Regions from separate parts of the Pseudomonas sp. TE3644 genome, predicted to be linked through region 1. Evidence: riboswitches for the same ligand, from Rfam matches in the RefSeq annotation. Region 1 holds a riboswitch; each other region holds the start of a gene.

What was found. Region 1 has a riboswitch for cobalamin ahead of cobW (cobalamin biosynthesis protein CobW). Riboswitches for the same ligand answer to the same signal wherever they lie in the genome.
Region 2: another riboswitch for cobalamin. It lies ahead of ACZ9GA_RS12975 (HoxN/HupN/NixA family nickel/cobalt transporter); the one in region 1 lies ahead of cobW (cobalamin biosynthesis protein CobW).
Region 3: another riboswitch for cobalamin. It lies ahead of cobO (cob(I)yrinic acid a,c-diamide adenosyltransferase); the one in region 1 lies ahead of cobW (cobalamin biosynthesis protein CobW).
Region 4: another riboswitch for cobalamin. It lies ahead of ACZ9GA_RS16890 (OprD family porin); the one in region 1 lies ahead of cobW (cobalamin biosynthesis protein CobW).

The regions. Positions count from the first base shown of each region.
Region 1 is NZ_JBWBQF010000001.1:4,315,942-4,318,137, reverse strand. Features, by position in the region: gene cobM (precorrin-4 C(11)-methyltransferase) at 1-231, opposite strand, end outside; gene ACZ9GA_RS18945 (cobalamin biosynthesis protein) at 290-685, opposite strand; cobalamin riboswitch at 1,054-1,244, shown strand; gene cobW (cobalamin biosynthesis protein CobW) at 1,342-2,196, shown strand, end outside.
Region 2 is NZ_JBWBQF010000001.1:2,942,256-2,944,451, reverse strand. Features, by position in the region: gene ACZ9GA_RS12980 (helix-turn-helix domain-containing protein) at 1-564, shown strand, start outside; adenosylcobalamin (AdoCbl) riboswitch at 1,043-1,180, shown strand; gene ACZ9GA_RS12975 (HoxN/HupN/NixA family nickel/cobalt transporter) at 1,186-2,196, shown strand, end outside.
Region 3 is NZ_JBWBQF010000001.1:845,667-847,862, reverse strand. Features, by position in the region: gene ACZ9GA_RS03815 (cobyrinate a,c-diamide synthase) at 1-370, opposite strand, end outside; gene cobO (cob(I)yrinic acid a,c-diamide adenosyltransferase) at 367-978, opposite strand; cobalamin riboswitch at 1,110-1,336, opposite strand; gene ACZ9GA_RS03805 (PQQ-dependent sugar dehydrogenase) at 1,590-2,196, shown strand, end outside.
Region 4 is NZ_JBWBQF010000001.1:3,857,074-3,859,269, forward strand. Features, by position in the region: gene ACZ9GA_RS16885 (hypothetical protein) at 1-523, shown strand, start outside; cobalamin riboswitch at 622-814, shown strand; gene ACZ9GA_RS16890 (OprD family porin) at 958-2,196, shown strand, end outside.

The sequences.
Region 1 (2,196 bases):
GCGGGCCACGTCCTGGCCGCGGGCATGGGCGGCGGCCAGCAGCTCGACGATCTGTTCCAGGTGCAGTTCGGCGCTGTTGACCACCTGTTCGGCCTGGTGGCCTTCCAGCACGGCGGCGGGCACCAGGGAGCCGGCGTAGATGATCACCGGGCACTGGCGGATCAGGCGCTGACCCTTGACGGTGATCAGTTCCGGGTCGCCGGGGCCGGCGCCGATGAAGTAGACGGTCATGTGCAAATCCTGAAGAAAACGAATGCTGCTTGAGCGAAATTCAAGTGCGAAGCGGTGATTATCCGGGAATCGGGCCCGCTTGTGCCAATGCCACCGTGGCCTTGGCGTTTTTTTGCCGGCTGACGCGCAGCTGGCTACCGGGCCCGGCCAGTGCCAGCGCGGCGCTTTCGGCCACGCCGTGGCAGCCGGTGTGGGTGAAGGCCAGGGCGGATTTGTGGGTGAGGTGGGGTTCGAAGGGGGCCAGTTGCGCGGTGCTGAACAGGGTCAGGGGCAGGTTCAGGGCGCGGGCCAGTTCGAGCAGGGCGGGTTCGTTGGCTTTGAGGTCGATGGTGGCCAGCCCTGCCAGGTCGGCGCGGGTGAGGTTGTGGTGGGCCAGGGTGGTGTCGAGCAGGGTGGTCAGCTCGGTGATGGGGCAGTGGCGTTGGCAGCCTAGGCCGGCGTAGAGGGTGGGCATTGTCGATCCTTTGGGGGGCTAGGGGGTGCCTGGCTTGGGGTTTTTGGTGTTCATGAGATCGAGCGCCGCCCGCGCGGCGCTTCGCGGGCACAGCCCGCTCCTACAGTTTGTTTCGGGCCAATTATGCCAGTGATATCTCCCGGGGCCGCCTTGTTGGTTCACTGCAGATCTCTATTGGTGCCACCAGGGCGATCCCGGGAGATCTCACAGACGAAACTGGCCGAAACAAACTGTAGGACCGGGCCGTGCCCGGGAAGCGCCGCGCGGGCGGCGCTCGATCTCCAGGGCGCCATAAAAACCCAAGCCAGGCACCCAGAAGCCCTACCGCAATCCCCACTCCCCACGATTGACCTTCCCCCCCACACTGCGTAGCCTTGCACCTTCGAGGTTCTCCGCCCCGCGGAGCCAAGATGGGAATGCGGTCCAAGCCGCAGCTGCCCCCGCAACTGTAAGCGGTATGCACCCAGGCAATGCCACTGCGCCGCGCGCGGGAAGGCGCCTGGGTCGGCCTCAGGCCAGTGCCGCGAGCCAGGAGACCTGCCTCGACACAGACTTTCCACTTCAACCGGGCGGGGTGATCCGGTGGCGAATGCACCCGCGTGCCCGGCACCCGCGGTTCTCGTCCCGTATGCCCGCCATCCTGCCAAGGGCATCCGATGAAAACACTGGCCAAGCTTCCCGTCACCATCGTCACCGGCTTTCTGGGCTCGGGCAAGACCACCTTGCTGCGCCACATGCTGGACAACGCCCAGGGCCGCCGCATCGCGGTCATCGTCAACGAGTTCGGCGAGCTGGGCATCGACGGCGAAATCCTCAAACAATGCACCATCGGCTGCACCGAAGAAGAGGCCACCGGCCGCGTCTACGAATTGGCCAACGGCTGCCTGTGCTGCACCGTGCAGGAAGAATTCTTCCCGGTGATGCGCGAGCTGGTGGCCCGCCGCGGCGACCTGGACCACATCCTCATCGAAACCAGCGGCCTGGCCCTGCCCAAACCGTTGGTGCAAGCCTTCCAGTGGCCGGAAATCCGCAGCGCCTGCACCGTCGACGCGGTGATCACCGTGGTCGACAGCCCGGCCGTGGCCGCCGGCACCTTCGCCGCCTTCCCGGACCAGGTGGACGCCCAGCGCAAGCTGGACCCCAACCTGGACCACGAATCGCCACTGCACGAGCTGTTCGCCGACCAGTTGGCCAGCGCCGACCTGGTCATCCTCAACAAGGCCGACCTGATCGACCCTGAAGCCTTGGCCGCCGTGCGCCGCGAAGTGGCCGAAGAACTGCCGCCAGCGGTCAAGGTGATCGAAGCCAGCAGCGGCCGCCTGCCGCTGGACGTACTGCTGGGCCTGGGCGCCGAGTCCGAAGAGCACATCGACGGCCGCCTGACCCACCACGATCATCACCATGACGACGATGATCACGACGACCACGACCACGATGCCTTCGACTCGATCTCCATCGAACTGCCTGAGGCCCCCGAAGCGCAACTGCTGGACGCCCTGACCACCCTGGTG
Region 2 (2,196 bases), 1.4 Mb from region 1:
GAGATGACTGAAGTCGGTTCGTTGTTTGAGCGCTCTTTTCAGGGCCTGAGTTTTACTGGAAGGGTGTGCGAACGGGTGATACCAGCGATTACCAGTATGGTACGGCGACCACCGGCCGCGAGGCTTCTGACCCTTTTCGAGGTGCTCATTGAATTGGCGCATGACCGAGATTTCCAGGTATTGGGGCAGTTGCCGGGAATACGCTCGTCGCTGCCCACGGCTGAAGGAAAAATAGCGCGAGCACTGAACTATATGCACGAGCATTTCAGGGAATCACTGACTATCCCTCAGATGGCTGAAGCTGCCTTCCTGAGTTCATCGGGCTTTCAGCGCATGTTCAAGCGTCACACCAATACCACCCCTCTCGAGTATCTGGTGCGTCTGCGCATTGGCAAAGCATGTGCGCTCCTGGTTTCAACCGAGTTGACCGTCAACGCGATCGCAGGCGAGGTGGGTTATCAAAATCTTTCGCTGTTCAACCGACAGTTTCGAAAACTCAGGCTGGAACCGCCTGGACAATTCAGGAACCGTCACAGACGCTTGACCGGGACCGCTGCAGACTGAATGTACGAACCGGGCACCGGATCCATCGGCATGGCGGCACCCCTGCCTTGGTGGGTTTGAAGGTGATCGACCTTCCGTTCGACACCGCAGCGCGGGCACTGGGCACCGCCGGACGCCCATGAGGTGGGCGGTCCCAATCCGTTCGACGCCGGTGTGGACCCGGTCAGCAGTTCCACCCACAAAACCTTACCGGGGCACCCCAAGCACGGGGTTGGGGCGTCGTGTCGAGGATGCCGCCGCCCTGCAACTGTCCTCGACGGACAGATGCTAGGAGGGCTGCTTGGAAAGGGCTGAGGAACTTCGTTTACGCTGTCGGGGAGGCCTGTCGTCACAGGATGGGGCGGATGACCCATCAATGCGAGGCGGTCGCGCCATATGATCCAAAGCTGCAAGCACCCTCCGCCATGGATGCATGGCTAAGATTTAAGCTCCAGAGGACAGATTTTACTTAATGCGTGAGGCAGGGGAGTAAGCTTCGCACGGTGTTAAAAAGCATTGCCAAGTGAGAAGCCGGTGTAAGTCCGGCGCGGTCGCGCCACTGTTACTGGACAATCCAGAAGTCAGACCTCGCTTGGCGTTCCTCAACCTATAGGGCGCGTTTACCCTGACAGGTATTTTGTGATGATTCGACATCTCGCGCAGGTCTTCTGCGATTCCAACAACCCTGTGCGCACAAAGCTTTGCGGCATTTACGCCGTGCTGATCGCCATCAACGTCGTCGCCTGGCTATGGGCGCTCGCCGCCTTCCATGGCCACCCCGTGCTCCTGGGAACAGCATTGCTGGCCTACGGCTTCGGCTTGCGCCATGCCGTTGATGCGGACCACATCGCGGCCATCGACAACGTGACGCGCAAGCTGATGCAGGAGAAGAAACGGCCGGGCGCCGTGGGTTTCTTCTTTTCCTTGGGGCATTCTTCGGTAGTGGTCCTGGCCTCACTGGGCGTGGCGCTGGCAGCCTCAGTGATGAGGGACCGGTTCGAGAGTTTCAAGGCCGTCGGTGGTGTGATCGGCACTTCGGTGTCGGCGTTATTCCTGCTGGTCATCGCGCTTATGAACCTGCTGATCCTGCGCGCCATCTACAAGGCGTGGCGTAACGTGCGAAAGGGTGGCGTGTATGTCGACGAAGACTTCGACCTGCTGCTTGCCGATCGCGGGCTGCTGGCCCGTATATTCCGCCCGCTATTCCGGCTGATCACCCGCAGCTGGCACATGTACCCCATGGGGTTCCTGTTCGGCCTGGGCTTCGATACCTCCACCGAAATTGCCCTGATGGGAATTTCAGCCAGCCAGGCGTCCCAAGGCCTGTCACCCTGGTCGATCATGGTGTTCCCGCTGCTGTTCAGCGCTGGCATGTCGCTGGTTGATACCCTGGATGGCCACCTCATGCTCGGCGCTTATGGCTGGGCTTACATGAAGCCCATCCGCAAGATCTACTACAACATGACCATTACCTTGGTGTCCGTGGTGGTGGCTGTGGTCATCGGCAGCATTGAGGCCTTGGGGCTGATCGGTGACAAGCTGGCATTAAAGGGTGGACTGTGGGATTTCATTGGTACGCTGAATGACAATTTCGGCATGCTGGGATACCTGATTATCGGTATTTTCATTGTCAGTTGGGCGGTGTCGGTACTG
Region 3 (2,196 bases), 3.5 Mb from region 1:
TGGCGGTGCCGTCGATCACGCCCAGCACCGGCACGCCGAAATGCCGCGCCAGGTCGGCGCTGCTCGGGGTGCCGTCGAACAGACCCATCACGCCCTCGATCAGGATCAGGTCAGCCTCCCCCGCTGCTTCCCACAGTAGCCGGCGGCTCTCTTCGGCGCCGACCATCCACAGGTCCAGCTGGTACACCGGTGCGCCGCTGGCCCGTTCCAGAATCATGGGGTCGAGAAAGTCCGGGCCGCACTTGAACACCCGCACCTTGCGCCCCTGGTTGCGGTGCAGGCGTGCAAGCGCCGCGGTGACGGTGGTCTTGCCCTGACCGGAGGCGGGTGCCGCAATCAGCACCGCCGGGCAGTGACGCGGCTGGGTCATAGTTCGATGCCCTTCTGGGCACGGATGCCGGCCTGGAACGCGTGCTTGACCATGCCCATTTCGGTGACGGTGTCGGCCAGTTCGATCAGTTCGTCCTTGGCGCCACGGCCAGTGACTACCACGTGCTGCATCGGCGGGCGCGCCTGCAGGTCGGCCATGACCTGATCCAGGTCGAGGTAGCCGTGCTTGAGGGCGATGTTCAGCTCGTCGAGCACCACCAGGCCGATGGATTCGTCGCGCAGCAACTCACGCGACACCGCCCAGGCGGCTTCGGCCGCGGCGATGTCGCGCTGGCGGTCCTGGGTTTCCCAGGTGAAGCCCTCGCCCATCACGTGGTAGCGCACCTGCTCGGGGAAGCGGCGGAAGAACAGTTCTTCGCCGGTGGCATTGCGGCCCTTGATGAACTGCACCACGCCGCACTGCATGCCGTGGCCCATGGCGCGGGCCAGCATGCCGAAGGCCGAACTGCTTTTGCCCTTGCCGTTGCCGCCCAACACCAGCAGCAACCCGCACTCGTTGGGGGAGTTGGCGATACGCTCGTCGATCACTGCCTTTTTGCGCAGCATGCGCGCCAAATGGCGTTCTTCACGTTCCTGGGATTCACTCATCGCAGCTCTCCGCTACACCTGCACACAGGCGACATCGACGAAAAGCCGCGGCCCGAACGGGCGCAGCACAGACTCGTCAATGCCGCTCTCACCCGCGCGACAGAACAAAATGGACGGCAAGCGCCAGGGCTTGCCAAGAGGGGTTCCAGGCCGGTCTCCGGGCTCATGAGCGGGGCATGCACACCCTGGCCACGCGCCTTCCCGAACCCAATCAGGCTCAGTGGCGCCATGCGCGGCCTTGACTCATTTACCGTTGCGGGGGCAGCGCCGGGCTCGCACGCCTGCGGCGCCTCACCGGCTTCCCTGTTTCACCTGGCCAGCCCACGGGCTGCCAGGCACCTGGAACACGCCGCGAAGGTTAGAGGGTTGGGGGTGGGAGGTCAATTAAAGGTGGGGCAGGCCAGCCCCCGCACATCGCGTAGCCGCAACTATTTTTGTGGGAGTGGGCTCTGCCCACGAAAAGTACACCGCGGTGCATCAGGAAGTTCGGGTGGGCCTTTTCGCGGGTAGAACCCGCTCCCACACTGCCGCCAGGCAGCGGCTACATTGAACCACCGGCCCAGCCCGGGCCTCTACAGCAGACAAGCCCAGCCTTCAGCGAGCACACGAACATGCACAAGACCCGCCTGGCCCTGATCATCCTCGCCTCTGCCAGCCTGCTGGCCTGCGGCGAGCATTCCAAGCTCAACGTCACCGACGGCATGGGCCCGCACCCGCAATTGCCAGCCCCCAACAAGACCCTGATCCCCACGGTGAACATCGCCGACGCCATCGGCTGGCCAGCCGGGGAAAAACCGCAGGCAGCCAAGGGCACTCAGGTAGCCGCCTTCGCCGATGGCCTGGACCACCCGCGCTGGCTGTATGTGCTGCCCAACGGCGACGTGCTGGTGGCCGAAACCAACGCCCCGCCCAAGCCTGATGACAGCAAGGGCATCAAGGGCTGGGTGATGAAGAAGGTCATGGGCAAGGCCGGCGCCGGTGTGCCCAGCCCGAACCGCATCACCCTGCTGCGCGATACCAACGGCGACGGGGTGGCAGACAGCCGCAGTGTGTTTATCGCCAACCTCAACTCGCCGTTCGGCATGACCCTGGTGGGCAACGACCTGTACGTGGCCGACACCGATGCCCTGCTGCGCTTTCATTACGAGACGGGCGCCACCAGCATCAGCGAGGCGGGCACCAAGGTCACCGACCTGCCGGGCGGCACGCTTAACCACC
Region 4 (2,196 bases), 460 kb from region 1:
GCGCTTGAACGGTCAGCACACGGCCTCGCTGTCGAGCACCGAACGATACCCCCTTGCCACACTGATCCGCGCCGGCGCCATCGGCGGGCTTACCGGGGCGGTGTGCATCTGGATTTACGAAGCACTGGTCTGGGTGGGCGTGCAGCACTTGATGCCGCTTGCCGGTATCCCGCGCAATGCCACGGGGCTGGTGTTCGGCAAGGGCGTGCAGGAAGGGCTGGGTATCTGGGCTTACGCACTGGGCACAGTCATTCACTTCGCGTTCGCCATCGGTTGGGGCGTTCTGTTTGCCGCGGTGTGGCCGTACTTCCGTCGTCGTGGCTATGAAGCGACGTTCATTGCGCTGTTCTACGCCATCATCGCCTGGGTTGCCATGCACGTGGCCATCTCGATCGCCTCGGACAACCATCCGGACTACTTCGACCCCGCGACCATCATTGGTGGGTTCATGTCGCACTTCGTCTTCACTGTGCCCTTGGCGCTGACGGTAAAACGACTACTGGCGCCCTACCCCGGCGCCTAAGCTCAGCCGGTGAAATGTTTTGAAATAATAAAGCCCCCCTTGCAAAGGGCCAATCTGCCTTGCGCACGCCATTAGCGGTTTATCCCAAGCCGTTGATCCCCTACCATCGCGCCGCCGGTTTCCAAATGGGATTAATAGGGAATTCGCGGCGCCGCAGCTGGCGCCAACCGAAACTGCCCCCGCAACTGTAGATGCCGAGCCCGCTCCATTCATGCCACTGGGCCTACCCGGGAAGGCGGGGCCGGGCCATGACGCATCAGTCAGGAGACCTGCCGGCCAACGCAACATCACTGACCGGCGGGGTGTCCGGGAAGGACATCCCCTGCCGTCTGCGCTGGCGCCGCACACGGCCGTGCCGTGCTTTTCCCAAGGCGCGTTGATGTGTTTCCCGGCGGTACACCCTGCCCGTGTACCGTTCAAATGGAGATTGCATCATGCTGCCCCGCCTCGCTTCCCTGCTGGCCCTCGCCAGCCCGTTCGCCTTCGGCGACTCTGCCCAGTCGCAAGCCAACGGTTTCATCGAGGACAGCACCTGGAGCCTGCTCAACCGCACCGTCTACGACAACCGCGAATACCGTCACGGCGCCAGCAATGGCGCGGCCCGCAATGCCTACAAGCCCCGCGCACAGCGCAACGGCTACGCCGAGGAATGGGGCTATGGGCTGATGGGCACGCTGCAATCCGGGTTCACCCAGGGGGTGATCGGTGTGGGGGTAGACGCCCATGCCTACTACGCCCGGCAGCTGGACAGCGGCGGCGGCCGCGCCGGCAAGGCGCGCCTGCTGGCCGTGGACAATGACGGCCACCCCAAGGATGAATTCAGCCGCGGCGGCGCGGCCCTCAAGCTGCGCGTGTCCTCCACGGTGCTGTCCTACGGCGAGCAGCGGGTGAGCACGCCGGTGTTCAGTTCATCCGACAGCCGCCTGCTGCCCGAGACGGCGACGGGACTGTTCCTGAGCAGCCAGGAATTGGAGCAGGTGAAGATCGTCGCCGGTCATTTCACCGAAAGCACCGCGCGCAACGCCAGCAGTCATGACCAGGGCTTTGTGGTCAACTACTCCGGCGCCAGGCAGGGTAATGCGCTTGACCTGGCGGGTGTGGTCTACACGCCAAGCGATACCCTGCGCGCCAGCCTGTTCACCTCGCGCTATGAGGACACCTGGGACCAGCATTACCTGGGCGGGACGGTCACGCAGGTCATCGACAGCAACAGCTCGCTGGCCTGGAACCTCAACCTGTACCGCACCACCGACCAGGGCAAGGCATTGTCGGGGCAGATCGACAACACCACGTGGAGCCTGATGTCCACCTACGCCCACGGGCCCCACAGTGTCAGCCTGGGGTATCAGCAGGTGCACGGCAACACGCCGTTCGACTACGTCACCAGCGGGGCGATTTACCTCACCAACGCGGTGCAGATGTCGGACTTCAACGCGCCCAACGAACGGTCCTGGCAAGCGCGCTATGCCTTGCTGCTGGCGCCGGGCCTGACACTGAGCGCCGCCTACCTGCGCGGCGATCATATCGATGGCAGCCACGTCGATCCTGACGGCGGCTATGCCTACCTGGGCTACGGCGACCACGGCAGGCACTGGGAACGGGACCTGGAGGCACGCTATGTGGTGCAGGACGGCGTGGCCAAGGGCATGCGCGTGTCACTGCAGCACAATGTG